4 regions of the Streptococcus sp. 116-D4 genome follow, and region 2 is predicted to be linked to each of the others. Evidence: predicted binding sites of a transcription regulator. Region 2 holds the regulator's gene; each other region holds the start of a gene.
What was found. The regulator Rex, encoded in region 2, represses fermentation and respiration genes when NADH is low (regulators of the CRP and FNR family bind a similar motif). The targets are predictions, from matches to a motif close to TTGTGAANTANTTCACAA.
Positions count from the first base shown of each region.

Region 1: a site for Rex is predicted at 1,360-1,377, ahead of UKS_RS00980 (zinc-dependent alcohol dehydrogenase family protein). Genes of this name have one in related genera too.
Region 3: a site for Rex is predicted at 5,072-5,089, ahead of UKS_RS04650 (formate/nitrite transporter family protein). Genes of this name have one in related genera too.
Region 4: a site for Rex is predicted at 5,835-5,852, ahead of adhP (alcohol dehydrogenase AdhP). Genes of this name have one in related genera too.

Region 1 is NZ_AP021887.1:192,178-199,744, forward strand. Features, by position in the region: gene nagA (N-acetylglucosamine-6-phosphate deacetylase) at 141-1,292, shown strand; gene UKS_RS00980 (zinc-dependent alcohol dehydrogenase family protein) at 1,455-2,513, shown strand; gene UKS_RS00985 (DUF1033 family protein) at 2,665-3,030, shown strand; gene comGA (competence type IV pilus ATPase ComGA) at 3,107-4,048, shown strand; gene comGB (competence type IV pilus assembly protein ComGB) at 3,996-5,012, shown strand; gene comGC (comG operon protein ComGC) at 5,014-5,337, shown strand; gene comGD (competence type IV pilus minor pilin ComGD) at 5,300-5,734, shown strand; gene comGE (competence type IV pilus minor pilin ComGE) at 5,697-5,999, shown strand; gene comGF (competence type IV pilus minor pilin ComGF) at 5,962-6,423, shown strand; gene comGG (competence type IV pilus minor pilin ComGG) at 6,401-6,814, shown strand; gene UKS_RS01025 (class I SAM-dependent methyltransferase) at 6,847-7,434, shown strand; gene UKS_RS01030 (class I SAM-dependent methyltransferase) at 7,496-7,567, shown strand, end outside.
Region 2 is NZ_AP021887.1:1,139,872-1,147,438, reverse strand. Features, by position in the region: gene UKS_RS05885 (formate--tetrahydrofolate ligase) at 1-1,250, shown strand, start outside; gene pcrA (DNA helicase PcrA) at 1,413-3,704, shown strand; gene radC (RadC family protein) at 3,747-4,427, shown strand; gene UKS_RS05870 (gamma-glutamyl-gamma-aminobutyrate hydrolase family protein) at 4,424-5,113, opposite strand; gene UKS_RS05865 (redox-sensing transcriptional repressor Rex) at 5,131-5,772, opposite strand; gene UKS_RS05860 (DUF4649 family protein) at 5,861-6,070, opposite strand; gene UKS_RS05855 (DUF1831 domain-containing protein) at 6,078-6,425, opposite strand; gene UKS_RS05850 (cysteine desulfurase family protein) at 6,430-7,545, opposite strand; gene UKS_RS05845 (ribose-phosphate diphosphokinase) at 7,555-7,567, opposite strand, start outside.
Region 3 is NZ_AP021887.1:909,999-917,565, forward strand. Features, by position in the region: gene UKS_RS04630 (ISL3 family transposase) at 1-182, opposite strand, end outside; gene UKS_RS04635 (L-lactate dehydrogenase) at 588-1,574, opposite strand; gene gyrA (DNA gyrase subunit A) at 1,769-4,237, shown strand; gene UKS_RS04645 (class A sortase) at 4,237-4,971, shown strand; gene UKS_RS04650 (formate/nitrite transporter family protein) at 5,114-5,911, shown strand; gene UKS_RS04655 (O-acetylhomoserine aminocarboxypropyltransferase/cysteine synthase family protein) at 6,059-7,339, shown strand; gene UKS_RS04660 (DUF2130 domain-containing protein) at 7,434-7,567, shown strand, end outside.
Region 4 is NZ_AP021887.1:251,436-259,002, reverse strand. Features, by position in the region: gene folE (GTP cyclohydrolase I FolE) at 1-88, opposite strand, end outside; gene UKS_RS01335 (bifunctional folylpolyglutamate synthase/dihydrofolate synthase) at 69-1,391, opposite strand; gene folP (dihydropteroate synthase) at 1,393-2,367, opposite strand; gene UKS_RS01325 (CPBP family intramembrane glutamic endopeptidase) at 2,461-3,168, opposite strand; gene UKS_RS01320 (NCS2 family permease) at 3,220-4,638, opposite strand; gene UKS_RS01315 (Cof-type HAD-IIB family hydrolase) at 4,912-5,724, shown strand; gene adhP (alcohol dehydrogenase AdhP) at 5,949-6,968, shown strand; gene UKS_RS01305 (PTS sugar transporter subunit IIB) at 7,203-7,567, shown strand, end outside.

The DNA.
Region 1 (7,567 bases), 950 kb from region 2:
CTAGTTTGCTCTTTGATTTTCATTGAGTATTAAAATATCTCTAGAAAATAGGTCTATACCATTTACAAATAAAAAAGAAAGGTTTATAATATAATTGACATAATAAATTGTAGAATCAATCTTTTAAGGAGGTTAACATTATGCCTAACTATATTAAAGCGGATCAGTTTTTCTACCCACACGGAGTTCGTCGTGGTGGTTACTTGGAACTTGTGGACGGTAAGTTTGGAAAACATGTCGAGCAGATTCCTGAAGGAGCTGAGGTGATTGACTATACAGGTTATAGAATTGCTCCAGGACTTGTAGATACCCACATTCATGGATTTGGCGGTGTGGATGTTATGGACAATAATATCGAAGGAACCCTTCATACCATGAGTGAAGGATTGCTTAGTACAGGTGTCACCAGCTTCTTGCCAACCACTTTGACATCAACTTATGAGCAATTGCTTGCGGTAACAGAAAATATCGGTGCTCGTTACCAGGAAGCAAGTGGCGCGAAGATTCGTGGAATTTATTTTGAAGGGCCTTATTTCACAGAGAAATATAAGGGAGCTCAAAACCCTGTCTACATGAAAGATCCTCGCATGGATGAGTTTCGTGCTTGGCAAAAAGCAGCTAATGGTTTGCTTAATAAAATTGCCCTTGCGCCAGAACGTGAAGGTGTAGAAGACTTTGTTCGTACAATTACGGGTGAAGGAGTGACCGTTGCTCTTGGACACTCAAATGCGACTTTTGATGAAGCTAAAAAGGCAGTAGATGCTGGAGCGAGTGTTTGGGTACATGCCTACAATGGGATGCGTGGGTTGACTCACCGTGAACTAGGTATGGTGGGGGCTATGTATGAATTGCCACATACTTACGCAGAGTTGATCTGTGACGGTCACCACGTAGATCCAAAGGCCTGTGATATTTTGCTCAAGCAAAAAGGAACTGAAAATATTGTCCTTATCACAGACTGTATGACAGCGGGTGGTTTGGAAGATGGAGACTACATGTTGGGAGAATTTCCAGTAGTGGTTGCCAATGGAACTGCACGTCTCAAATCGACAGGTAACTTGGCAGGTTCTATCCTCAAACTCAAAGACGGTTTGAAAAATGTGGTTGAATGGGGCATTGCGAATCCGCATGAAGCCGTCATGATGGCTAGCCTCAACCCAGCAAAATCTGTTCATATTGATGATGTCTGTGGCCAAATCCGTGAAGGCTACGATGCAGACTTTATCGTACTAGATAAAGATTTGGAATTGGTAGCAACCTATCTAGATGGTGTGAAACGTTATCAAGCATAAGAGAGAAAGCAGAAGTTAGAGATTAGCTTCTGCTTTTTTATCTATATTACTTTACCGGTAAATAAAAAAGTTAAAAAAATCACAAAAAATCTTGAAGAAACAAATGAAAAGGCTTACAATTACATTATAAATAGAACAAATAAAAAAACGGAGGAATGCTTTATGAAAGCCTATACTTATGTTAAACCAGGACTTGCTTCTTTTGTTGATGTTGACAAACCAGTGATTCGCAAGCCAACAGACGCTATTGTGCGTATCGTAAAAACTACTATTTGTGGTACAGACCTCCATATTATCAAAGGGGATGTTCCTGCTTGCCAAAGTGGTACCATTCTTGGTCACGAAGGGATTGGGATTGTTGAAGAAGTTGGAGAAGGAGTTTCTAACTTCAAAAAAGGTGACAAGGTCTTGATTTCTTGTGTCTGTGCCTGTGGTAAATGCTACTACTGTAAAAAAGGAATTTATGCCCATTGTGAAGACGAAGGGGGCTGGATTTTTGGTCACTTGATTGATGGTATGCAGGCTGAATATCTACGTGTCCCTCATGCAGATAACACTCTATACCATACTCCAGAAGATTTGTCAGATGAAGCTTTGGTTATGCTATCAGACATTCTGCCTACTGGATATGAAATTGGTGTCTTGAAAGGGAAAGTAGAACCTGGTTGTAGCGTTGCGATTATTGGTTCAGGACCAGTTGGACTGGCTGCACTTTTGACAGCTCAGTTTTACTCACCAGCCAAATTGATTATGGTTGACTTAGACGATAACCGCTTGGAAACTGCTGTATCATTTGGTGCGACTCACAAGGTTAATTCTTCAGACCCTGAAAAAGCTATTAAAGAAATTTATGATTTAACAGATGGCCGTGGTGTAGACGTAGCTATCGAAGCTGTTGGTATTCCTGCAACATTTGACTTCTGTCAAAAGATTATCGGTGTAGACGGAACAGTTGCCAACTGTGGTGTGCATGGTAAACCAGTTGAATTCGATTTAGACAAACTTTGGATTCGCAACATCAATGTAACAACCGGTTTGGTATCTACAAATACAACTCCACAATTGTTGAAGGCACTTGAAAGTCATAAGATTGAACCAGAAAAATTGGTAACCCACTATTTTAAACTCAGTGAAATTGAAAAAGCCTATGAAGTCTTCAGTAAGGCAGCAGACCACCATGCAATTAAGGTCATTATCGAAAACGATATCTCAGAAGCTTAAGTAATAAAAACATTTTGGAACATAAGCCAATAGAAATTCAGTCATCTATCAGATGACTGAATTTTTTATCTGAAAAACAAGAAATGAGCATATTTCTTTTCTTGTTTGGCGGAATTGGTTATAATATACGGTACAAAGGAATTGAATGAATATGTATCGTGTTATAGAAATGTATGGAGATTTTGAACCCTGGTGGTTCCTAGAAGGTTGGGAAGAAGATATTGTAGCAAGTAGAAAATTTGACCAGTATTATGATGCTCTCAAATACTACAAAACTTGCTGGTTTAGATTGGAGAAAGAATCCCCTCTTTATAAAAGTAGAAGCGATTTGATGACCATTTTTTGGGATCCAGAGGACCAACGCTGGTGTGACGAATGTGATGACTATTTACAACAATACCATTCTTTGGCTCTTTTGCAGGATGAGCAGGTTATCCCAGATGAAAAATTACGCCCAGGCTATGAAAAACAAACAGGTAAGGAAAGGCACCGTTCTTGCCGTATGCAATTAAGATAGAGAAAAAGTAACTTTTTTGGAGTTGCTTTTTTTATTTTCCCAAATCTTTGCGAATAGTATAGGTGAGGAGGTAAGTATGGTTCAAGAAATTGCACAAGAAATCATTCGTTCGGCCCGGAAAAAAGGGGCGCAAGACATTTATTTTGTCCCTAAGTTCGATGCCTATGAGCTTCATATGAGGGTGGGAGATGAGCGCTGTAAAATCGGTTCTTATGATTTTGAAAAGTTTGCGGCCGTCATCAGTCACTTTAAGTTTGTAGCGGGTATGAATGTTGGGGAGAAGAGACGTAGTCAACTTGGTTCCTGTGATTATGCCTATGACCAGAAGATAGCATCTCTACGCTTATCTACCGTGGGTGATTATCGAGGACATGAGAGTTTAGTTATTCGCTTGTTGCATGATAAGGAGCAGGACTTGCATTTTTGGTTTCAGGATATTGGAGAACTGGGCCAGCAGTACAGGCAACGTGGTCTCTATCTCTTTGCTGGCCCAGTCGGAAGTGGCAAGACGACCCTGATGCACGAATTAGCTAAATCCCTCTTTAAGGGACAGCAAGTCATGTCCATCGAGGATCCTGTCGAAATCAAGCAGGACGACATGCTCCAGTTGCAGCTAAATGAAGCCATCGGACTAACCTATGAAAATCTGATAAAACTTTCCTTGCGTCATCGTCCAGACCTCCTGATTATCGGAGAAATTCGAGACAGCGAGACGGCGCGTGCAGTGGTTAGAGCTAGTTTGACAGGTGCGACAGTATTTTCAACCATTCATGCCAAGAGTATTCGAGGTGTTTATGAACGCCTGCTGGAGTTGGGTGTGAGTAAGGAGGAATTAGCAGTCGTTCTGCAAGGAGTCTGCTACCAGAGATTAATCGGGGGAGGAGGAATCGTTGACTTTGCAAACAAAGACTATCAAGAACACCAGCCAACTAGCTGGAATGAGCAGATTGGCCAGCTTCTTAAAGATGGACATATCACAAGCCTTCAGGCTGAGACGGAAAAAATTAGCTACAGCTAAGCAAAAAAATATCATTACCTTGTTTAACAATCTCTTTTCCAGCGGTTTTCACCTGGTAGAGACCATCTCCTTTTTAGATAGGAGTGCTTTGTTGGACAAGCAATGTGTGACCCAGATGCGCACGGGCTTGTCTCAGGGGAAATCATTCTCAGAAATGATGGAAAGTTTGGGCTTTTCAAGCGCTATTGTCACTCAACTATCTCTAGCTGAAGTTCATGGGAATCTTCATCTGAGTTTGGGAAAGATAGAAGAGTATCTAGACAATCTAGCCAAGGTCAAGAAAAAATTAATTGAAGTAGCGACCTATCCCTTGATTTTGCTGGGTTTTCTTCTCTTAATTATGCTGGGGCTACGCAATTATCTACTACCACAACTGGATAGTGGCAATATTGCTACCCAAATCATTGGCAATCTGCCACAAATTTTTCTAGGCATGCTAGGGTTTGTTTCCATACTTGCCCTTTTAGCACTAACTTTTTATAAAAGAAGTTCCAAGATGCGCGTCTTTTCTATCTTAGCACGCCTTCCCTTCTTTGGAATTTTTGTGCAGACCTATCTGACAGCCTATTATGCGCGTGAATGGGGCAATATGATTTCACAGGGAATGGAGCTGACACAGATTTTTCAGATGATGCAGGAACAAGGTTCCCAGCTCTTTAAAGAAATCGGTCAAGATCTGGCTCGAGCCCTGCAAAATGGTCGAGAATTTTCTCAGACGATAGGAACCTATCCTTTCTTTAAGAAGGAGTTGAGTCTTATTATCGAGTATGGGGAAGTTAAGTCCAAGCTTGGGAGTGAATTGGAGATTTATGCTGAAAAAACTTGGGAAGCCTTTTTTACCCGAGTCAACCGCACCATGAACTTGGTGCAGCCACTGGTTTTTATCTTTGTGGCTCTGATTATCGTTTTACTTTATGCGGCAATGCTCATGCCCATGTATCAAAATATGGAGGTAAATTTTTAACATGAAAAAAATGATGACATTCTTGAAAAAAGCTAAGGTTAAAGCTTTCACATTGGTGGAGATGTTGGTGGTCTTGCTCATCATCAGCGTGCTTCTATTACTCTTTGTACCTAATTTGACCAAACAAAAAGAAGCAGTCAATGATAAAGGAAAGGCTGCTGTTGTTAAGGTGGTGGAAAGCCAGGCAGAGCTTTATAGCTTGGATAAGAATGAAGATGCTAGCCTAAGTAAGTTACAAGCAGATGGGCGAATCACAGAAGAACAGGCTAAAGCTTATAAAGAATACCATGCTAAACAAAATACCAGTCAAAGTGTTGCAGATTAAGGCCTTTACCATGCTGGAAAGTCTCTTGGTTTTGGGACTTGTGAGTATCCTTGCCTTGGGCTTATCCGGTTCTGTCCAGTCCACTTTTTCAGCGGTAGAGGAGCAGATTTTCTTTATGGAGTTTGAAGAACTCTATCGGGAAACTCAAAAACGCAGTGTAGCCAGTCAGCAAAAGACTAGTCTAAACTTAGATGGGCAGACGATTAGCAACGGCAGTCAAAAGTTGACAGTTCCTAAAGGAATTCAGGCACCATCGGGACAAAGTATCACATTTGACCGAGCTGGGGGCAATTCGTCCCTGGCTAAGGTTGAATTTCAGACCAGTAAAGGAGCGATTCGCTATCAATTATATCTAGGAAATGGAAAAATTAAACGCATTAAGGAAACAAAAAATTAGGGCAGTGATTTTACTGGAAGCAGTAGTTGCTCTAGCCATCTTTGCCAGCATAGCAACCCTCCTTTTGGGACAAATTCAAAAAAATAGGCAAGAAGAAGCAAAAATCTTGCAAAAGGAAGAAGTCTTGCGTGTAGCTAAGATGGCTCTGCAGACAGGTCAAAATCAGGTAAAGATCAACGGAGTTGAGATTCAGGTGTTTTCTAGTGAAAAGGGATTGGAGGTCTACCATGGTTCAGAACAGTTGTTGGCAATCAAAGAGCCATAAGGTAAAGGCTTTCACTTTGTTGGAATCCCTGATTGCCCTTATTGTCATCAGTGGAAGCTTACTCCTCTTTCAAGCCATGAGTCAGCTCCTTATTTCAGAAGTTCGCTACCAGCAACAAAGCGAGCAAAAAGAGTGGCTCTTGTTTGTAGATCAGCTGGAGGCAGAATTAGATCGTTCGCAATTCGAAAAAGTGGAAGGTAATCGCCTCTATCTGAAGCAGGATGGCAAGGAAATTGCGATAGGTAAGTCCAAGTCAGATGATTTTCGGAAAACCGATGCCAGTGGACGAGGCTATCAGCCTATGGTTTATGGCCTCAAATCAGCTCAGATTACAGAGGAGAATCAGCTAATTCGTTTTCGTTTCCAGTTTCAAAAAGGCTTAGAAAGGGAGTTCATTTATCGTGTGGAAAAAGAAAAAAGTTAAGGCAGGTGTTCTCCTCTATGCGGTCACTATGGCAGCCGTCTTTAGTCTTTTGTTACAATTTTACTTGAACCGCCAAGTCGCCCACCATCAAGACCATGCTTTAAATAAAGAAAAGCTGATTGCTTTTGCCATGGCAAAGCGAACCAAAGATAAGGTTGATAAGAAAAGTGGGGAACAGGCCTTTAATCTGGGCCAGGTAAGCTATCAAAACAAGAAAACAAGCTTGGTGACAAGGGTTCGTACGACTAAGAGTCAATATGAATTTCTATTTCCTTCAGTCAAAATCAAAGAAGAGAAAACGGATAAAAAGGAAGAGGTAGTGACTGATTCAAGTAATCAAGCAGAGAAGAACAAATCAGAAGAGAAATCTGAAAAGAAAGAGAATTCCTAGCCAATCAAGCTACTTTGTGCTAAACTAAAAATATGAAACATGATTTTAACCACAAAGCAGCAACTTTTGATTCACCTAAAAATATCTTCCTTGCAAACTTGGTTTATCAAGCTATCGAGAAACAGATTGCTCTTCTATCAGACAAAGAAATTTTGGATTTCGGTGGTGGCACGGGTTTGTTAACCTTGCCCCTAGCCAAGCAGGTCAAGTCTGTAACATTAGTGGACATTTCTGAGAAAATGCTGGAGCAAGCTCGTTTGAAAGCGGAGCAGCAAGACATCAAGAATATCCAGTTTTTGGAGCAAGATTTACTGGAAAAACCCTTGGAGAAAGAGTTTGATCTCATTGTTGTTTGTCGGGTTCTTCATCATATGCCTGATTTGGATGCGGCGCTCTCACTGTTTCATCAACATTTGAGAGAAAATGGACAACTCCTCATTGCTGATTTTACCAAGACAGAAGCCAACCATCATGGATTTGAATTGGTTGAGCTGGAAAACAAGCTAGTCCAGTTTGGTTTTTCGAGCATTGATAGTCAGATTCTTTATAGTTCTGAAGACCTGTTTCAAGGAAATTACTCAGAACTCTTTTTAACAGTAGCCCAAAAATCACTCGCCTAGTCAGGGAGTGATTTTTTCTATAAGGATGGAAAAAAGAAGGGAAATTTGATAAGATAGGAATATGGATTTTGAAAAAATTGAACAAGCTTATACCTATTTACTAGAGAATGTCCAAGTCATTCAAAGTGACTTG
Region 2 (7,567 bases):
CTGCCTTGATTGACAACCACTTACACCAAGGAAATGAGTTGGGAATTGACCAACGTCGTATCCTCTGGAAACGTGTAGTGGACTTGAATGATCGCGCCCTTCGTCATGTAACTGTTGGACTTGGTGGCCCTCTAAACGGTATTCCACGTGAGGATGGTTTTGACATTACCGTCGCTTCTGAAATCATGGCCATTCTTTGCTTGGCAACGGACATCGAGGACTTGAAACGCCGTTTGGCTAATATCGTTATCGGTTATCGCTATGATCGTACCCCTGTTTCTGTAGGTGATTTGCAGGTTGAAGGTGCCTTAGCTTTGATCTTGAAGGATGCGATTAAGCCGAACTTGGTTCAAACAATCTATGGAACACCTGCCTTTGTACACGGTGGTCCATTTGCCAATATCGCTCATGGATGTAATTCAGTCTTGGCAACAAGTACAGCCCTTCACTTGGCTGATTACACAGTTACAGAAGCTGGTTTTGGTGCAGACCTTGGTGCCGAGAAATTCCTTGATATCAAGACACCAAACTTGCCAACTTCCCCAGATGCAGTTGTCATTGTCGCAACCCTTCGTGCCCTTAAGATGAATGGTGGCGTGGCTAAGGATGCTCTTACAGAGGAAAATGTAGAAGCGGTTCGTGCCGGTTTTGCCAACTTGAAACGCCATGTTGAAAATATCCGTAAATTTGGAGTACCTGCAGTTATAGCAATTAACGAATTTGTATCTGATACAGAAGCTGAAATCGCAGCCTTGAAAGAACTTTGTGCCTCAATCGATGTTCCAGTTGAGTTGGCTAGTGTCTGGGCTGATGGCGCGGAAGGTGGAGTAGCTCTTGCTGAAACGGTTGTTAAGACTATTTCTGAAAATCCAGCTAACTACAAACGTTTGTATGACAATGACCTTTCTGTCCAAGAAAAGATTGAAAAAATCGTTACTGAAATCTACCGTGGTAGCAAAGTAAACTTTGAGAAGAAAGCTCAAACACAAATCGCTCAAATCGTTCAAAACGGTTGGGACAAATTGCCAATCTGTATGGCTAAAACTCAATATAGTTTCTCAGACAATCCGAATGCACTTGGAGCACCTGAAAACTTTGAAATTACCATTCGTGAATTGGTACCAAAATTAGGTGCAGGCTTCATCGTTGCCCTAACTGGCGATGTCATGACCATGCCAGGACTTCCAAAACGACCAGCAGCCCTCAACATGGATGTTGAAAGTGACGGAACAGTCCTAGGTTTGTTCTAGTATATTGAAATTGACTTTAAATGAGTTTGGAAATTGTAATCCAAGCTCATTTTTTATCTAGATATAAGAAGTCGTCTTCTACATGTAACCAGTCTAGGTAAAGATATTTTTCCTGAATTCTGATATAATAGAAATATTGACTTCAAGAGTAAGGAAGAGAAGATGAACGCATTATTGAATGGAATGAATGACCGTCAGGCTGAGGCGGTACAAACGACAGAAGGTCCCTTGTTAATCATGGCAGGGGCTGGTTCTGGAAAGACCCGAGTTTTGACCCACCGTATCGCTTATTTGATTGATGAAAAGCTGGTTAATCCGTGGAATATCTTGGCCATTACCTTTACAAATCAGGCTGCGCGTGAAATGAAGGAGCGTGCTTATAGCCTCAATCCAGCCACCCAGGACTGTCTGATTGCGACCTTCCACTCCATGTGTGTTCGTATTTTGCGTCGCGATGCAGACCATATTGGCTACAACCGCAACTTCACTATTGTAGATCCTGGTGAACAGCGAACGCTCATGAAACGCATTCTCAAACAGTTGAACCTGGATCCTAAAAAATGGAATGAACGAACTATTTTGGGGACCATTTCCAATGCCAAGAATGATTTGATTGATGATGTGGCTTATGCTGCCCAAGCTGGCGATATGTACACGCAAATAGTGGCTCAGTGCTACACTGCCTACCAAAAAGAACTGCGTCAGTCGGAGTCGGTTGACTTTGATGATTTAATCATGCTGACCTTGCGTCTCTTTGATCAAAATCCTGATGTCTTGACCTACTACCAGCAGAAGTTTCAGTACATCCATGTTGATGAGTACCAAGATACCAACCACGCTCAGTACCAATTGGTCAAACTCTTGGCGTCCCGTTTTAAAAATATCTGTGTGGTTGGGGATGCGGACCAGTCTATCTACGGTTGGCGTGGTGCTGATATGCAGAATATTTTGGATTTCGAGAAAGATTATCCCCAAGCCAAGGTTGTTTTGTTGGAGGAGAATTACCGTTCAACCAAAACCATTCTCCAAGCGGCTAACGAGGTCATTAAAAACAATAAAAATCGCCATCCTAAGAATCTCTGGACTCAAAACGCTGATGGGGAGCAAATCGTTTACTATCGTGCCAATGATGAGCAGGATGAGGCTGTATTTGTAGCTAAAACTATTGATGAACTTGGTCGCAGTCAAAATTTCCTTCATAAGGATTTTGCAGTTCTTTATCGTACTAATGCGCAGTCCCGTACTATTGAGGAAGCTCTGCTCAAGTCAAACATTCCTTATACCATGGTTGGTGGAACCAAGTTCTACAGCCGTAAGGAAATTCGCGATATTATTGCTTACCTCAACCTCATTGCTAACTTGAGTGACAATATTAGTTTTGAGCGTATTATCAACGAGCCTAAACGTGGAATTGGGCCAGGTACAGTTGAGAAAATCCGAGACTTTGCGAATATGCAAGACATGTCTATGCTAGATGCTTCAGCAAATATCATGCTATCAGGAATTAAAGGTAAAGCAGCCCAGTCGATCTGGGATTTTGCCAATATGATATTAGATTTACGGGAGCAACTGGACCAGTTAAGCATTACTGAGTTGGTTGAGGCTGTTCTAGAAAAAACAGGTTACATCGATATTCTTAATGCCCAAGCGACTTTAGAAAGCAAGGCTCGGGTTGAAAATATTGAAGAGTTCCTTTCTGTGACGAAAAATTTTGATGACGCCTCTGATGTGCCAGAAGAGGAAACTGGTCTAGACAAACTGAGTCGCTTCTTAAATGACCTGGCTTTGATTGCCGACACAGATTCAGGTAGTCAGGAGACATCAGAAGTGACCCTGATGACCCTGCATGCTGCCAAAGGTCTCGAGTTTCCAGTTGTCTTTTTGATTGGGATGGAAGAAAATGTCTTTCCGCTTAGCCGTACAGCTGAAGATCCAGATGAATTAGAAGAAGAACGCCGTCTGGCCTATGTAGGAATTACACGTGCTGAGAAAATTCTCTATCTGACCAATGCTAACTCACGCTTGCTTTTTGGTCGTACCAATTATAACCGTCCGACTCGTTTTATTAATGAAATCAGTTCAGACCTACTTGAGTATCAAGGTCTGGCTCGTCCTGCAAATACAAGCTTTAAAGCATCTTATAGCAGTGGTGGCCTTGCATTTGGTCAAGGTATGAGTTTGGCACAGGCTATCCAAGACCGTAAACGTGGTGCTGCCCCAAAATCTATCCAGTCAAGCGGTCTCCCATTTGGACAATTTACAGCTGGCGCAAAATCAGCGTCTAGTGAAGCAAATTGGTCCATTGGTGACATTGCTCTCCATAAGAAATGGGGAGAGGGAACTGTTCTGGAAGTTTCAGGTAACGGAGCTACTCAGGAATTAAAAATCAATTTCCCAGAAGTAGGTTTGAAAAAACTTTTAGCTAGTGTAGCCCCAATTGAGAAAAAAATCTAATTTTCCATCCTTCTCACGAATAATAAAGTGAGGAGGATTTTTATGTACAGTATTTCATTTCAAGAAGATTCACTATTACCAAGAGAAAGACTGGCCAAAGAAGGAGTAGAAGCGCTCAGTAATCAAGAGTTGCTAGCTATTTTACTCAGGACAGGAACACGTCAAGCCAGCGTTTTTGAAATTGCCCAGAAAGTCTTAAGCAATCTTTCAAGCCTAACGGATTTGAAAAAAATGACCCTGCAGGAATTGCAGAGTCTGTCTGGTATCGGTCGTGTTAAGGCCATAGAGTTACAAGCCATGATTGAATTGGGGCATCGTATTCATAAACACGAGACTCTTGAGATGGAAAGTATTCTCAGCAGTCAAAAGTTGGCCAAGAAGATGCAGCAGGAATTGGGCCATAAAAAACAAGAGCACCTAGTGGCGCTCTATCTCAATACTCAAAATCAAATCATTCATCAACAGACTATTTTTATCGGTTCAGCCACTCGCAGTATTGCTGAACCGCGAGAGATTCTTCACTATGCCGTCAAGCATATGGCGACTTCACTCATCTTGGTCCACAATCACCCTTCAGGAGCAGTAGCCCCTAGCCGAAATGATGATCATGTGACTAAACTTGTAAAAGAAGCCTGCGAACTGATGGGTATTGTCCTCTTGGACCATTTGATTGTCTCTCACTCCAGTTACTTTAGTTATCGTGAAAAGACAGATTTAATCTAAAGTTCATTAACGACATAGTCAAAGAGGTTTTTATCTTTGGGGCGATTTTCAAATAGTAATTCTGGGTGCCATTGGACACCGAGAAAGGCAGTATCATCTGTACTCATGACAGCTTCAATGATACCATCTTGAGGATCATGAGCCGCAATTTTTAAATTTGGTGCTAAGTCCTTGATACTCTGATGGTGGAAAGAGTTAATATGGGAAATTTCTCCATAGATTTCTCGAAGAACTGTATCAGGTTCTGTTACCAAGCGCTGGCTTGTGTACTCAGCCGAACAATCCTGCCAGTGGTCTTCGATATCTTGGTACAAAGTTCCACCCATGGCAACGTTAAAGAGTTGTGTGCCACGGCAGACGGAGAAAATAGGCTTTTTCTGGTTAATAGCTTCTTTGATGAGGGCCAGTTCGAAGATATCTCTTTGAAGGTGGTAGTCATCACTATCAATGGCTTTCGGTTCACCATAGAATTTTGGATCAACATTTTGCCCACCTGTCAAGATGAGCTTGTCAATTATACTGATATAGTGGCTAGCCATTTCTTGATCACCAATCGGTAGGATGATGGGAATCCCTCCAGCGTCTTTCACACCTTCAACAAAGCCTTTTGCTGCGTAGCTCAACATGATATCATCAACTGGATGAGTTTTTTCGTTTCCTGTAATCCCAATAACTGGTTTTTTCATAAAATGATGTTCGCTTTCTAATCCTTTTTTCGCATGAAGTAGAGGAGGGTTTGGAGTTCACTTGTCAAATCGACATATTGAACGACCACGTCTTTTGGTAAATGCAGATGGACTGGTGAAAAACTGAGAATTCCTTTCACGCCAGCATCCACCAAGAGATTAGCAACCTCTTGTGACTTGACGCTGGGAACCGTTAAGATCGCAGTCTTGACATCGGCATTCTTGATTTTTTCCTTGATTTGAGAAATCCCGTAAATGGGAATACCATCAGGAGTTTGGGTACCGACTTCAGGGTGGTCATCTAGATCAAATGCCATAATAATCTTCATCTTGTTACGCTCGTGGAAGCGGTAGTGGAGAAGGGCATGGCCTATATTACCAATCCCCACTAGCATGACATTGGTAATGGAGTTATCATTGAGCAAATCGGCAAAAAATGTCATCAGTTTTTTGACATCGTAGCCGAAACCACGCCGACCTAGTTCACCAAAATAGGAAAAATCACGACGTACGGTCGCTGAATCAATACCGATAGCTTCTGCAATTTGCTTAGAGTTGGCACGTTCAATCTTTTCTGCATGGAATCTCTTAAATATTCGATAGTAGAGAGAGAGTCTTTTCGCTGTAGCTTTTGGAATAGCAGACTGTTTATCTTTCACAAAATCACAACCTTTCTATTCTTCTATTTTATAGAAACATTGTGAAAAAATCAACAAAAACAAGAAAAAACTAAGAAAAATCTTAGTTTTAATGTAAAAAATCTGCATGTGATAGAAAACGGTAGAGGTCTCCGACCAGTCCTTGGTAAACTTCCTGCCCCTTAAAAGTCAGAGAAGTTACATAAAGTGTATCTGGCAGAGTCACACATCCTGACAGAGCCAGCATGAGAGCTTCATAGTCTTCATACTTGAGAGTGCGCTCTATATGATAGCTGTCTTTATAGGTCAGTTCAAACATATGGGCCCTATCTTTCAGATTTTATAAAGATACCACGTTCTACCAAGCTATCCATGAGGAAGTAGAATTTTTCCTGATGAATGTGGTGGTCTTCTGATTTGAAAATATCAACTAGACGTAGTCCAAACTTGTCGGTTATATTAATTTTAGCACCTGTAAGTTCCTTGTTAATAATGATTTTGAGTTGGAATCCCTCACCGCTGTTCGGAACTTTTTCCAAAAGGCGAGTCAATTCATAGTTACCAATCTTAGTCTCAAAAAAGGTGTTGTCCTTAAGGGTGAATTTTTTAACAGATGGGCTAAGAGTGTAGTCGTAAGGACAATTTTTTAACTGAATGGTTTTTTCAAATGCCATATGGCTAACCTCCGATAATTTCTTTTAAGGTTTTTGCGAGAGTTTGTAGGTCTTCAACAGTATTTTGTGGCGACAAACTGATCCGAACGGATTCCTTCAAGCGTTCTGAATTTGCTCCGTACATAGCTTCAAGAACATGGCTAGACTGGACAATGCCTGCAGTGCAGGCTGAGCCAGTGGAGATTGAAATTCCAGCCAAATCTAGACGAAGGAGTAAGAGGTCGTTTTTCTGACCAGGAAATCCAATATTGAGAACATAAGGGAGATGGTGGTCGCCTCTATTCAAGTAATACTGAACTCCCTCTAGCTCTGCCAGAAAGGCAGTTTCTAGATTTTGTACATGGTTGAAATGTTCTTCTTGTTGTTCTAGGTCCTCTTTTAGGGCTGCAACCATGCCTACGATGGCAGCTAAATTTTCGGTTCCTGCACGTTTTTTCTGTTCTTGGTCTCCACCATGGAGATAGGAATCAAAGTCCATGCTAGATGCGTAGAGAAATCCGATTCCCTTAGGACCATGAAATTTATGGGCTGAAGCAGTGAGAAAATCAATGCCCAATTCTTCTGGATGAATAGGGATTTTACCAATAGCTTGAACTGCATCGACATGATAGGCAGCAGGGTGTTGCTTGAGTATTTGGCCAATTTCAGCAATGGGCAGTAGGTTTCCTGTCTCATTATTGGCAAACATGGTAGAAACCAAAATCGTATCGTCACGTAAAGCCTCTTGAATTTGTTGGGCTGTGATTTCTTGATTTTCTGGTTGGATAATGGTTGCTTCAAAACCAAAGTGTTGAACCAAGTAATCAATGGTTTCAAGGACGGCATGGTGCTCAATGGCAGTTGTGATAATATGTTTTCCTTGTTCTTGATGACGAAGACAGTAACCAATGATAGCAGTATTGTTGCCTTCAGTTCCACCAGAAGTGAAGAAAATATGTTGAGGTTTTGTCCCCAGTAACTGAGCTAGCTCCTGACGAGCTTCTCGCAAGAGTTTTCCAGCTTGACGGCCATGACTATGAATACTAGAAGGATTGCCATAGGTTTCTTGCATAACCTCGGTCATAGCTAAAATAGCAACTGCTGACATGGGAGTCGTTGCAGCATTGTCCAAATAAATCAAAGAATCACCTTATTTCTTTTTG
Region 3 (7,567 bases), 230 kb from region 2:
ATCTTAGACGGTTTTTGAAAGTCATATTTCTTCATTTGACTTCCACAATTAGGACAAGATGGAGCCTTATAATCCAATTTAGCGATGATTTCCTTGTGTGTATCCCTATTGGTGATATCTAGAATCTTGATGTTTGGGTCTTTAATATCGAGCAGTTTTGTGATAAAATGTAATTGTTCCATATGAATCTTTCTAATGAGTTGTTTTGTCGCTTTTCATTATAGGTCATATGGGACTTTTTTTCTACAACAAAATAGCTCCATAATATCTATAGGGGATTTACCCACTACAAATATTATAGAGCCAAAGAACCTATCATATCAAGCTTTCTAGCCTATATGATAGGTCTTTTTGTATCTAGGAGAAAAAATGATGCAAAACTTTTTACTTTCGGTTTAAAGCGACGGTATCAAGTACTGTTTCTTTCATGAGTTTCATGATGTCAGTGTTTATTTGATGGGGCGCCATAGTGTCATGATGTTCTTATTGAGATATTATTTTCTTCATGCAACCCTTTATAAAATATTTAGTTTAGAAACAGATAAAAAATAACTCCTTGAGCTATCAAGGAGTTATTTCTATCTAAATTAGTTTTTAGAAGCTTCTTGGAATTCTGAGTTTTTCCACGCTTCGTCAATAATAGATTGTAATTCTTTAGCAGAGGCTTGCATTTTTTGAGTTTCTGCATCGTTCAATGGGATATTTACTGGACGAACAATACCATGTGCACCAACAACAGCTGGTTGACCGATAAAGACGTTTTTAACTCCGTATTGACCTTCTTGGAATACTGAAAGTGGAAGTACTGCGTTTTCATCGTCAAGGATTGCTTTAGTGATACGAGCAAGAGCTACTGCGATACCGTAGTATGTTGCACCTTTTTTGTTGATGATTGTGTAGGCTGCGTCACGAACACCTTCGAACAATTCAATCAATTCAGATTCTTGAACATTTTGAGTGTCTTTAAGGAATTCTTCGAGGTTTACACCAGCGATGTTAGCGTGTGACCAAACAGCGAACTCAGAGTCACCGTGCTCACCCATAATGTAGGCGTGCACTGAACGAGCATCAACATCTAATTTTTCAGCAAGTGCTTGACGGAAACGAGCTGAGTCAAGTGAAGTACCTGAACCGATAACGCGTTCTTTAGGGAAGCCAGAGAATTTCCAAGTTGAGTAAGTCAAGACGTCAACTGGGTTAGCAGCAACAAGGAAGATACCTTTGAAACCTGATTCAACAACTTGAGTTACGATTGATTTGTTGATAGCAAGGTTTTTACCTACAAGGTCAAGACGAGTTTCACCTGGTTTTTGAGGCGCACCTGCAGTGATCACAACAAGGTCAGCGTCTGCACAGTCAGAGTATTGAGCTGCATAGATTTTTTTAGGTGAAGTAAAGGCAAGGGCGTGACTAAGGTCAAGCGCGTCACCAACAGCTTTTTCATGCAATTGTGGGATTTCGATAATTCCAAGCTCTTGTGCAATTCCTTGGTTAACAAGTGCAAAAGCGTAAGAAGAACCTACAGCACCATCACCGACAAGGATAACTTTTTTGTGTTGTTTAGTAGAAGTCATTATTCTAAACATCTCCTTAATTTTATTCAGGGATTTCCCCAGTTATTTCAATTTTATCACTTTTAAAAAGCTTTGTCACGGATATGCCTTTCAGTTCACTATGTAAACGTTTTAGTGGTTTTAGATACCTGAAATATAGCGGACATTATGGTATAATATAGTTAATTATAAATTGTGAAATGAGGCATTTATTAATGCAAGATAGAAATTTAGTGAATGTCAATCTGACAAAGGAGATGAAGACTAGCTTTATCGACTACGCCATGAGTGTTATCGTAGCGCGGGCCCTTCCTGATGTTCGAGATGGCTTGAAACCCGTTCACCGTAGGATTCTGTACGGAATGAATGAATTGGGTGTTACTCCAGACAAACCTCATAAAAAATCTGCTCGTATTACAGGGGATGTCATGGGTAAGTACCACCCACACGGGGATTCTTCTATCTACGAAGCCATGGTCCGTATGGCGCAATGGTGGAGCTACCGTTGCATGCTTGTCGACGGACATGGGAACTTTGGCTCTATGGATGGAGACGGTGCTGCCGCCCAGCGTTATACTGAGGCACGTATGAGCAAGATTGCTCTGGAAATGCTTCGTGATATCAATAAAAACACAGTTGATTTCGTTGATAACTATGATGGCAATGAACGAGAACCCTTGGTCTTGCCAGCACGTTTTCCAAATCTTTTAGTTAATGGAGCAACTGGTATTGCTGTTGGAATGGCAACCAACATTCCGCCTCACAACTTGGGAGAAACCATTGATGCAGTCAAATTGGTTATGGACAATCCTGAAGTGACTACTAAGGACTTGATGGAAGTCTTGCCTGGTCCAGATTTTCCAACTGGTGCTCTTGTCATGGGGAAATCAGGTATCCATAAGGCCTATGAAACAGGTAAAGGTTCTATTGTCCTTCGTTCTCGTACTGAAATCGAAGAAACTAAGACTGGCCGTGAGCGCATCGTTGTAACAGAATTTCCTTATATGGTTAATAAAACAAAGGTGCATGAGCATATTGTTCGTTTGGTTCAGGAAAAACGCATTGATGGTATTACAGCAGTGCGTGATGAGTCAAACCGTGAAGGGGTACGATTTGTTATCGAAGTTAAGCGCGATGCCTCAGCCAATGTTATTCTCAATAACCTCTTCAAGATGACCCAGATGCAAACCAATTTTGGTTTCAATATGCTTGCTATCCAAAATGGTGTACCCAAGATTTTGTCCCTTCGTCAGATTTTGGATGCTTATATTGAGCACCAAAAAGAAGTGGTTGTTCGTCGTACTCGTTTTGATAAGGAAAAGGCAGAAGCCCGTGCGCATATTTTAGAAGGTCTCTTGATTGCGCTAGACCATATCGACGAAGTGATTCGTATCATCCGTGCTAGTGAAACGGATGCGGAAGCACAAGCTGAGCTGATGAGTAAGTTTAAGCTTTCTGAACGTCAAAGTCAAGCCATTCTTGATATGCGTCTTCGTCGTTTGACAGGTTTGGAACGCGATAAGATTCAGTCTGAGTATGATGATCTTTTGGCTCTGATTGCGGATTTAACAGATATTCTAGCTAAGCCTGAACGTGTTTCTCAAATCATCAAAGATGAATTAGACGAAGTCAAGCGTAAGTTTGGCGACCAACGTCGTACGGAATTGATGATCGGTGAAGTCTTAAGCCTCGAAGATGAGGATTTGATCGAAGAATCAGATGTCTTAATTACACTATCTAACAAGGGTTACATTAAACGTTTGGACCAAGGAGAATTCACTGCTCAAAAACGTGGTGGCCGTGGTGTTCAAGGTACAGGTGTTAAGGATGACGATTTTGTTCGTGAGTTAGTGTCAACTAGTACCCATGATCATCTACTTTTCTTTACAAATAAAGGACGCGTCTATCGCCTGAAAGGCTATGAAATTCCTGAGTATGGCCGTACTGCTAAGGGATTACCAATAGTTAATCTTTTGAAATTGGATGAAGGTGAAAGTATTCAGACCATCATCAATGTTGAATCTGAACGTAGTGATGACGCTTATCTCTTCTTCACAACTCGTCATGGTATTGTGAAGAGAACCAGCGTTAAGGAGTTTGCTAACATTCGTCAAAATGGACTTAAAGCACTGAACCTCAAAGATGAAGATGAATTGATTAATGTCTTACTAACAGAAGAAGATACAGATATTATCATTGGTACCAAGTTTGGTTATTCAGTTCGTTTTAATCAATCAGCCGTTCGTGGGATGAGTCGTATCGCCACTGGTGTGAAAGGTGTCAACCTTCGTGACGGAGACACAGTTGTTGGTGCTAGTGTGATTACAGACCAGGACGAGGTTCTTATCATCACAGAAAAGGGATATGGTAAGCGCACAGTTGCGACTGAATATCCAACAAAAGGTCGTGGTGGTAAAGGGATGCAAACTGCTAAAATTACTGAAAAAAATGGTTCCCTTGCTGGTCTTATGACCGTTAAAGGCGATGAAGATTTGATGATTATCACTGATACAGGTGTCATGATTCGAACTAACGTTGCTAATATTTCAGAAACAGGTCGCTCAACTATGGGAGTTAAAGTAATGCGCCTGGACCAAGATGCCAAAATTGTAACCTTTACTACGGTTTCAGCGGAAGAAAAAGAAGAAGTTGGAACAGAAAACGAAACAGAAGGTAAAGCATAATGTCTCATAAAAAGAAAATAAACAGAAAAAATTTACTAATCAATATCTTGGCAGGATTCTTAATCATCTTGTCAATAGCTTTGATTTTCAATTCAAAAATTCGTGATATGTTCATGGTTTGGAATACCAATAAATACCAAGTCAGCCAGGTATCAAAAGAAAAATTGGAAGAAAATCAAGATACAGAAGGTAATTTTGACTTTGATTCCGTAAAAGCTATCTCGTCAGAAGCTGTCTTATCCTCACAATGGGATTCGCAAAAATTGCCTGTTATCGGTGGAATTGCTGTCCCTGAATTAGAAATGAATTTGCCAATTTTTAAAGGGCTTGATAATGTCAATCTTTTCTATGGTGCTGGTACGATGAAACGCGATCAAGTGATGGGGAAAGGAAATTATAGTTTAGCTAGTCATCATATTTTTGGTGTCAATAATGCTAATAAAATGTTATTTTCTCCTTTGGATAACGCTAAAAATGGTATGAAGATTTATCTAACGGATAAAAATAAAGTTTATACTTATGAAATACGTGAAGTCAAACGTGTTACACCGGATCGTGTTGATGAAGTGGATGATAGAGATGGGGTAAATGAGATTACATTAGTAACCTGTGAAGACCTTGCTGCTACAGAACGTATTATTGTAAAAGGCGATTTGAAAGAAACAAAAGACTATTCACAAACATCTGATGAAATTCTAACAGCTTTCAGTCAACCATATAAACAATTTTATTAATACAAATCAGTAAAATCTTAGGTTTTACTGTTTTTTTTATAGATAGAGTTTCAAAATAAAGGGTTATAAAACATAGAAAACGCTTTCTAAAAACTAAAGTTTGTGATATAATTATCAGGTAAAAAATTTTTAGGAGTTTATTATGGTTTCTTCAGAATTTATCTCAAAGATTGAATTTGCTTGTAAGAAGAAAGAAAGTCTTTATAGTCAAAGCAAATTTAAGTATGCGATTCGTTCCATGTTCGCAGGTGCATTCTTAACCTTTAGTACAGCTGCTGGTGCAGTTGGGGCTGATTTGATTAATAAAATCGCACCAGGTAGTGGACGTTTTCTCTTCCCCTTTGTCTTCGCTTGGGGTTTGGCCTACATTGTTTTCTTGAATGCCGAGTTGGTAACATCAAACATGATGTTTTTGACTGCTGGTAGTTTCTTGAAAAAAATCTCTTGGAGAAAAACAGCTGAGATTCTACTTTATTGTACCTTGTTCAACCTTATCGGAGCTTTGATAGCAGGTTGGGGTTTTGCTCATTCGGCAGCCTATGCACATCTGACTCATGATAGCTTTATTTCAGGTGTTGTTGAGATGAAGTTAGGCCGCTCAAATGAATTGATCTTACTTGAAGCGATTTTGGCAAATATTTTCGTAAATATTGCCATTCTTTCATTTGTTTTGGTCAAAGACGGTGGCGCCAAACTTTGGCTTGTCTTATCAGCGATTTACATGTTTGTATTCTTAACAAACGAACACATTGCTGCGAACTTTGCTTCTTTTGCGATTGTAAAATTCAGTGTTGCTGCGGATTCAATTGCTAACTTCGGTATTGGAAATATGCTTCGTCACTGGGGGGTAACCTTCATTGGAAACTTTATCGGAGGAGGCCTCTTGATGGGTCTTCCATATGCTTTCCTCAATAAAAATGAAGACACTTATGTAGATTAAGAAAATGAGCACGATTGAGTCGTGCTTTTTTCATTTTTAAAATAGAGTAATAGCTATTTCTTATATCAAAACATAGAAAACTGTTATTTGTAAACTATACCTTAAGGTGCTACAATATCCTTAATCAAACTATTTGGAGGTCTTTTTATGACTCGTGATTTTAAATTTGAAACTTTGCAACTACATGCTGGTCAAGTTGTGGATCCAGCTACCAAGTCACGTGCAGTTCCGATTTATCAAACAACATCCTTTGTTTTTGATGATACGCAGGAAGGTGCGGATCTGTTTGCCTTGAGAAAACCAGGGAATATCTATACCCGTATCACCAACCCGACAACAGCAGCATTTGAAGAAAGAATCGCTGCCCTTGAAGGTGGTGTGGGAGCTCTTGCAACAGCATCAGGTATGGCCGCAGTGACTTATACGATTTTGGCTCTTGCTCATGCGGGTGATCATGTAGTGGCAGCATCAACTATTTACGGTGGAACCTTCAATCTCTTGAAGGAAACCCTTCCTCGTTATGGGATCACAACAACCTTTGTCGATGTGGATAATTTGGAAGAAGTAGAAGCAGCTATCAATGACAATACAAAGCTTGTCTTGATTGAAACCTTGGGTAACCCCTTGATTAACATTCCAGACCTGGAAAAATTGGCTGAGATTGCGCATAAACACCAGATTCCGCTCGTTTCAGATAATACCTTTGCAACACCTTATTTGATTAACGTTTTTTCTCACGGCGTAGATATTGCCATTCACTCTGCGACTAAGTTTATCGGTGGGCATGGTACGACTATTGGAGGAGTGATTGTTGATAGTGGTCGTTTTGACTGGGCGGCTTCAGGTAAATTTCCTCAATTTGTTGAGGAAGACCCAAGCTACCACAATTTGAGCTATACTCGCGATGTGGGTGCAGCAGCCTTTATTATCGCTGTCCGTGTTCAATTGCTTCGTGATACAGGTGCAGCCTTGTCGCCTTTTAATGCCTTCCTCTTGCTTCAAGGACTGGAGACCCTTTCACTTCGTGTCGAACGTCATGTGCAAAATGCAGAGAAAATTGTTGATTTCCTTGTCAACCATCCTAAGGTAGAAAAAGTTAACTATCCAAAATTGGCAGATAGTCCATATCATGCCTTGGCTGAGAAATATTTACCAAAAGGTGTGGGTTCAATCTTTACCTTCCATGTCAAAGGTGGGGAGGCAGAAGCTCGCAAGGTAATTGATCATTTAGAAATCTTCTCTGACCTTGCAAACGTGGCAGATGCTAAATCACTTGTGGTTCATCCAGCTACAACCACTCACGGTCAATTGTCAGAAAAAGATCTAGAAGCAGCAGGTATCACACCAAACCAAATTCGTTTGTCAATCGGTCTTGAAAATGTAGAAGATTTGATTGAAGATTTGCGTTTGGCCTTAGAAAAAATTTAAAGTAACAGATATAAACAGTGGGGTTCAACTCGCTGTTTTTGATTTTCCCTCAGGCATGATATAATGGATAAAGAAGTCTAGAAAGAGGAACGATATGAACGAAATCAAATGTCCCAACTGTGGGGAAGTCTTTACAGTAAATGAGAGTCAGTATGCTGAACTCTTGTCTCAAGTAAGAACGGCAGAGTTTGATAAGGAACTACACGATAGGATGAGACAGGAATTGGC
Region 4 (7,567 bases), 890 kb from region 2:
GTGTTTCCTGCAAGCCCTCGCGATTAGCGTCCTCTCCGACAGCCTCGATAATCATTTTTACAGCTGCTTCAATCTTTTGTGTATCCATTTTCGTTTTTCCTTTCCATCAGATAGGCTCTCACTTGGCTCAAGAAATACAAGGAGCCCGTGACAATCCTAACTGTTTGTTTCTCTTCTGTTTTATCTGTCAATTTTTGCTCTAGAAAATCCTGCCAATCTTGGTAACTGAGATTTCTAGACTCAGCCATCTCTTTCAAGACTTTTTCATCAGTCGCCCGACTATCCTCAAAATGAGTTAGTGTAATCTTAGTATTGGACAAAGTTTCTAGCAAGTCCAACATATCCTCCAAGGCCTTGGTTTTGATACAAGTAAAGAGAATTTCCTTATGATAATCCGCAAAACGTTCTTGCAAGGTAGCCAACAAGGCCTTGATAGCATGGGGATTATGGGCTCCATCTAAAATCATCAAGGGGTCTTTTGACACAATTTCCAAACGCCCCGGCCAACTTGTTTCTTCCAAGGCTTGAGCAAGCAAGTAATTGCTTGCTAGTTCTCGACCATCCTCTTTACAAAAAGTATCAAGTAAAGCTATGGCCATCCCAGCATTCTCTATCTGATGCAAACCAATCAGACCAGTCTGGAGACGACCTTGTCTGACAGAACTGGTATAATCAAAGATTTCGCCTGTCACCACGCTTTCTTGATGACGGACCTGATAATCTCTCTCATATCTTATTCTGGGTACATTTTTATCTTCTGCAATATTGTCAATCACAGCCAAAGCTTCTGGAGCGATACGACCTGTCACCAAGGGAATACCTTGTTTGATAATACCAGCTTTCTGCTCTGCTATGGCTTCCAAGGTGTCACCAAGTAGGGCTACATGGTCCAATCCAATAGTCGTAATTCCTGTCAAAATAGGCTGACAGACATTGGTACTATCCAAAAGTCCGCCCATACCAACTTCCATGATGGCCACATCGACTTGTTCTGAAGCAAAATAGTCATAGGCTATGGCTGTAATTATTTCAAACTCGGTTGTCCCCTGCAAATTGGCAGCCACTTTTCCTTCAAGCAAAGACTGATAGTCTGCCATGAGGGATTCTAGTCTCGCCTCTGGGATAGATTCCCCATTGATGCTAATCTGGTCTGTATAATGAATGAGATAGGGCGAGCTGAAAACACCAACTCTGAGCCCTAGTTTTTCTAGCATATTTTTCAAAAAAGCAATGGTAGACCCCTTGCCATTGGTCCCTCCGATATGGATAACCTTGAGTTTGAGATGGGGATTGCCACGCAAAGCTAACAGTTCCACCATGCGTTCCAAGCCAAAATGCGGTTGGTCCGTCCGGTAGTTAGCAATCCACTGATTGTTTTCGATTTCTTTCATCTTATTTATATTGTTTTAAATCTAAATTTTCCGCTTCATCAGCCAGACGAATAGCGGAGGCAATTTCAACTGCCATCCTGTGACTAGCTACATCATGCACGCGCACCACTTCTACCCCCTGTCTCGCAGCGATACTAGTTACATGAGCCGAAGCTATGTCTCGATTGCTGAAACCGACTTCCGTCTCAGGATTAACTTCAAAGCCACTTTCTTCAAGGATATTGATGACAAATCGCTTGCGGGAAACTCCAAGAAAGATTGGATAGCCCTTCTGATGTAGTTTATCCATGTCCCGTAAAAGAAACAGATTTTCTTTCTTGGTCAGACCAAAGCCAATTCCTGGATCCAACAGGATATTTTCTTGTGTGATTCCAGCTTGATTCGCTCTCGCTAAGGCTCTGCCAAAGAAAGCCTCCATCAAGTCTTCGATTGGCAATGTTTCAAAGTCAGCTAACTCTTCCTCTGTAAAAGCTTGACCAAAACCAAAATGAGGGAAGATGAGCGAGCTAGGGTGCTGAGGTCGCGCCATGACTGGATTAAACATGATAACCACTTTCGCTCCTGCCTTAGCAACCACATGGGCCATTTTTTCATCTCCCATGAGGCCAGTGATGTCATTGACCAGATTGGCGCCAGCAGCCAAAGCAGCTTCTGCTACTTGACTTTTCCAAGTATCAATGGAAATGAGGACATCACTTCCCTTGCGAATCGCTTTAATCACTGGAACAACTCGCTGGATTTCCTCTTCTATCTCAACATAGCTACTTCCCGGCCGAGTTGATTCTCCACCGATATCTAGCATGCTGGCTCCTTCAGCTATCAATTTACGAGCCTGCTGGAGAGCCTGCTCAAGAGCAAAAAATTGACCACCATCCGAAAAGGAATCTGGGGTTACATTGATAATTCCGCAAATAGCTGTCTTTGCATGATTGGCTTTACTTGACATATCGTTCACTCCCTCAAGGCTTTTCATCATATTGTTTCTCTATTTTACCATAAAAAGAAAAAGATGGACACGATTGCATTCATCTTTTTCCCAGTAGAAGCAAGTAAGCAATTGTCAAAAATCTTAAACAGAAATCCCTAATGTCCGACTCATAATCACCACAAGAGCCAACAAACAGAAAGCAACCCCATTCACAATCATGTGAAGTAAGATAGACATTTCCAAACGTTGGGTCTTGTAAGCCGTCCAAGATAGAACGATCGACATAACTCCATAAATCAATAAAGAAGGTAAATTACTTGGTTGGTGCAATAAAGCAAACACAATCGTACCGACTATAAATCCCAAGTTCTCCTTGCCTCGGAAAATCTTTTTAGGAACAATCCCACGACACAAAATTTCCTCACAAATCGGAGCAAGCAAGGTCAGCAAGAAGAAACTGGAAATCAGGGAACTATTCTGAACCATATCGTTAATCTGAGACTGGTTAGCTGTTGTCGTCTCATTTGACAGTTGTAACAAGATAGAACCAAGTATATTTGAACAGAAAATGACTAAATAACTCAAGCCCAAACGTGCTAGGTCTGTAGCTCTAAAAAAAGAAAAATTAAAACTAGCTAATTGCGTTTTACGAGCTCCAAAAATAAATAGTGCCAAAACTACAATCGAAATACCAGCAACTATCAGTCCTGACTGTAACAGTGGTACTGCATTTAAAGTTAAAATAGCAGTAACTCCTATAGGAATCTGATATAAAATGGTCCCCAGCAAAAAGATTAACAGCCAACCTGCACGATTCAAGAATTCTTTCCACATATTTTTCTCTTTCATCACCTATCTCCTCTGTATTAAAAAAGGGGGAAATCCCCCTGGGTAATCCTATTATAAGGCCATGCTGATGTAGTTAAGGATAAACAAGGCATCCAAAATCCAAATCATGACATGAACATCTTTAGCTTGACCTTTGACAAGCTTAGTCAAAGTGTAAGTCAGGAAACCAACTGCAATCCCTTGAGTGATAGAGTAACTGAATCCCATAAAGATAGAAGTGAAGAAGGCAGGAACTGCTTCAGCCATATCATCCCAATGGATATTTTTCAAGCTACCAAGCATCATAATCCCAACAATAATCAAGATTGGTGCTGTAGCAGATGAAGGTACGATAGCTAGAAGTGGGCTAAAGAAACTTGAAATCGCAAAACAGATAGCTACAACCAAGGCTGTCAAACCAGTACGTCCACCTGCCCCGATACCAGCAGCAGACTCAACATAAGTCGTTACGTTTGAAGTACCTGCGATGGCACCAATTGAAGTACCAATCAAGTCTGAATAAAGGGCCTTGTCTAACTTATCTGATTGGTGATTTTCACCATTTGTCGCTACGATACCAACTTTTTCACCTGTACCAATCAAGGTACCAATTGTATCAAAAATATCTGTCAACGAGAAGGCAAGAATAGCCATAAGCGTTTCAGGCAAGCGAGCTGTATCTGAAATCAAAGCTCCCAAACCTTCTGAACCAAGAGCTGCACCAAAGATTGTCTTCAAATCTTCAAAAGCTGCACCAACATGGTTATTAGCAAAATCAATACTAGACAAATCAACCAAACCAACTGCAATAGCGAGAACAGTTGTTGTCAAAATAGAGAGGATAATTCCTCCTTTAATTCCTTTGATAACAAAGAAGATAGTAATGGCAAGTCCTGCCAAAGCCACCAAAACAGCTGGGCTATTAAAGCTGACCAAGCCTGGAACTGCTGAAGCATTTGCTGTAATCGCTGCTTGAGCTTTATCAGCCCCTTCTCCTGCAACCGTGTAATTTCCTGGATCGATAGAGAATTTCAAAAGTCCAGCATTCTTAATCCCCACGTAGGCAAGAAAGACACCGATACCAGCTGAAATAGCTGAGCGAAGGGCGTTTGGAATCGATTCAATGATCATTTTACGAACATTTGTCAAGGTAATAACCAATGAGATAAGTCCACAGATGAAGACCATAGCTAGGGCTTCTTGCCAAGAATAACCAAGTCCAAATACGACTGTAAAAGTAAAGAAAGCATTCAGCCCCATCCCTGGCGCTTGAGCATAAGGTAAGTTAGCGTAGAAAGCCATCATCAAGGTACCCGCTACTGCACCAATAATCGTCGCTAAGAAGACACCCTGAGCAGGCATCCCTGTTTGTGAAAGCATTTGTGGGTTTACAAAGAGAATATAGCTCATTGCAAAGAAAGTTGTTAAACCAGCGAGAACCTCTGTACGAACGTCTGTACCGTTCTCTTTTAGTTTAAATAATTTGTCCATTATCAATCTCCTTTTAATTTTTACGAACAATAAGAGAATTATATCATTTATTATTCACTTTTTCAATATGTTTGTTTGATTTATCGAAGAAAATGATATAATTTAAATTTTGTTTCGACTCTGCTTTTCTACCTGCTTTTTGTTATAATAGAAGACATCTTATGCTCAATACAAATCAAAATGCAAACTAGGAAACTAGCTACAGATAGAAGCCGACTTGGTTTGAAAAGATTTTCAAAGAGTATTATCTGGAAAGACACTAGAAAGGTCCATATGACGAAAAAAATTATTGCAGTTGACCTAGATGGCACCCTGCTCAACTCAGACAGTCAGATTTCTGACTTTACCAAAGAAACCATTAAAAAAGTTGCTGAAAAAGGGCATCAGATTATTATTACGACAGGTCGCCCTTACCGCATGTCGAAAGATTTCTACCGTGAACTAGGCTTAGACACTCCTATGATTAATTTCAACGGCTCTCTCACTCATTTGCCAGACCAAGTTTGGAACTTTGAAAAGTGTTTGACGGTAGATAAAAAATATCTGCTAGATATGGTTCAACGTTCAGAAGATATTCAAGCCGATTTTATCGCTGGAGAATATCGTAAAAAATTCTACATTACAAATCCCAATGAAGAAATTGCCAATCCTAAACTATTTGGTGTAGAAGCTTTCCAGCCTGAAGATCAATTCCAAGCTGAGTTGGTAACCAAGGATCCTAACTGTATCCTGTTTCAGACCAGAGCCAGTGACAAGTATGCCTTGGCAAAAGAAATGAATGCCTTCTACCAGCATCAACTTTCTATTAATACCTGGGGAGGCCCACTCAATATCCTTGAGTGTACTCCAAAAGGAATCAATAAAGCCTTTGCTTTGGACTACTTGCTCAAGGTAATGAACCGCGACAAAAAGGATTTGATTGCCTTTGGAGACGAACACAATGACACCGAAATGCTAGCTTTTGCTGGAAAAGGCTATGCCATGAAAAATGCTAATCCTGAGCTACTCCCTTATGCAGATGAGCAAATTTCCTTGACAAATGACCAAGACGGGGTTGCCAAAACTCTGCAAGATTTATTCTTATAGTCCATTCTGACCAGCCTGTAAGCTGGTCTTTGTGCTCTTTTCACAGTCTCATCAACCAGTTAATCGATTGTTCTACTTTTTGCTTCCAAAACCTTGGAAAAGGCTTTCTTTTGTGATATAATTCACATATAAATACAAGAGAGCTCGTCATACTCGACTCTGTTGACACAAAATCAATCCAGTCCTGTTTCTCCTGCTCTCAGTTAATATCAAGGAGGATAGCTATGAAAGCTGTTGTTGTAAATCCAGAAAGCACTGGTGTTTCTGTTGAAGAAAAAGTACTCCGTCCACTTGAAACTGGGGAAGCACTTGTAGAAATTGAATATTGTGGTGTTTGCCACACTGACCTCCACGTTGCCCATGGTGACTTTGGTCAAGTACCAGGACGTGTTCTAGGACATGAAGGTGTTGGTATCGTTAAGGAAATTGCCCCAGATGTAAAAAGTCTTAAAGTCGGCGACCGCGTCAGCGTTGCTTGGTTCTTTGAAGGATGTGGAACTTGCGAATACTGTACAACTGGTCGCGAAACTCTTTGCCGTACAGTGAAAAATGCAGGCTACTCAGTAGACGGTGGTATGGCTGAACAATGTATTGTAACTGCAGACTATGCTGTTAAAGTTCCTGATGGACTTGATCCAGCCCAAGCTTCTTCTATCACTTGTGCTGGCGTAACTACCTATAAAGCTATTAAAGAAGCAAAAGTTGAACCAGGCCAATGGGTTGTCCTTTACGGTGCTGGTGGACTTGGTAACCTAGCTGTTCAATACGCTAAAAAAGTATTCAATGCTCATGTTATCGCAGTTGATATCAACAATGACAAACTGGCCCTTGCAAAAGAAGTAGGCGCTGACATTGTTATTAATGGCCTCGAAGTTGAAGATGTACCTGGACTCATCAAGGAAAAAACTGATGGAGGTGCTCATTCAGCTGTCGTAACTGCTGTGTCTAAAGTTGCCTTCAACCAGGCTGTTGACTCAGTTCGTGCCGGTGGTCGCGTAGTCGCTGTTGGTCTTCCTTCTGAAATGATGGAACTCAGCATCGTCAAAACCGTTCTAGATGGAATCCAAGTCATCGGTTCTCTTGTTGGAACTCGTAAAGACTTGGAAGAAGCCTTCCAATTCGGTGCAGAAGGTTTGGTAGTTCCAGTTGTCCAAAAACGTCCAGTAGAAGATGCCGTAGCCATTTTCGACGAAATGGAAAAAGGTCAAATCCAAGGACGTATGGTACTCGACTTCACCCACTAATCTAATAGAAACCTATTTTAAAAGTTGGAAGAAACTTCCAACTTTTTTATATTAAATTTTTAAATATGGCTTCAGGATTATCTCTCAAAAAACCGAATATGTCAACGCTTACAAAGAAAAGCTTTTTCTTTTTTTATGTTAAATAGTTGCTTTTTACATGAAAACGGTTTATACTTATTTAGTCTTAAAGTTTTCTTAAATGAAAACTAGAACAAAAAAGGAGGAATGACAATAATGAGTATCGGAATCATTATTGCGAGTCACGGCGAATTTGCTGCGGGTATTCATCAGTCAGGATCTATGATCTTTGGTGAACAAGAAAAGGTTCAAGTTGTAACCTTTATGCCAAATGAAGGTCCTGATGATCTATACGCTAAGTTTAATAACGCTGTTGCTGCATTTGACGCAGAAGATGAGGTTTTAGTTTTGGCTGACCTTTGGAGTGGATCTCCATTCAACCAAGCTAGCCGCGTGATGGGAGAAAATCCTGAGCGTAAGTTTGCCATCATCACAGGACTTAATTTACCGATGTTAATTCAAGCCTACACAGAGCGCCTCATGGACGCTGCTGCAGGTGTAGAAAAAGTCGCTGCGAATAT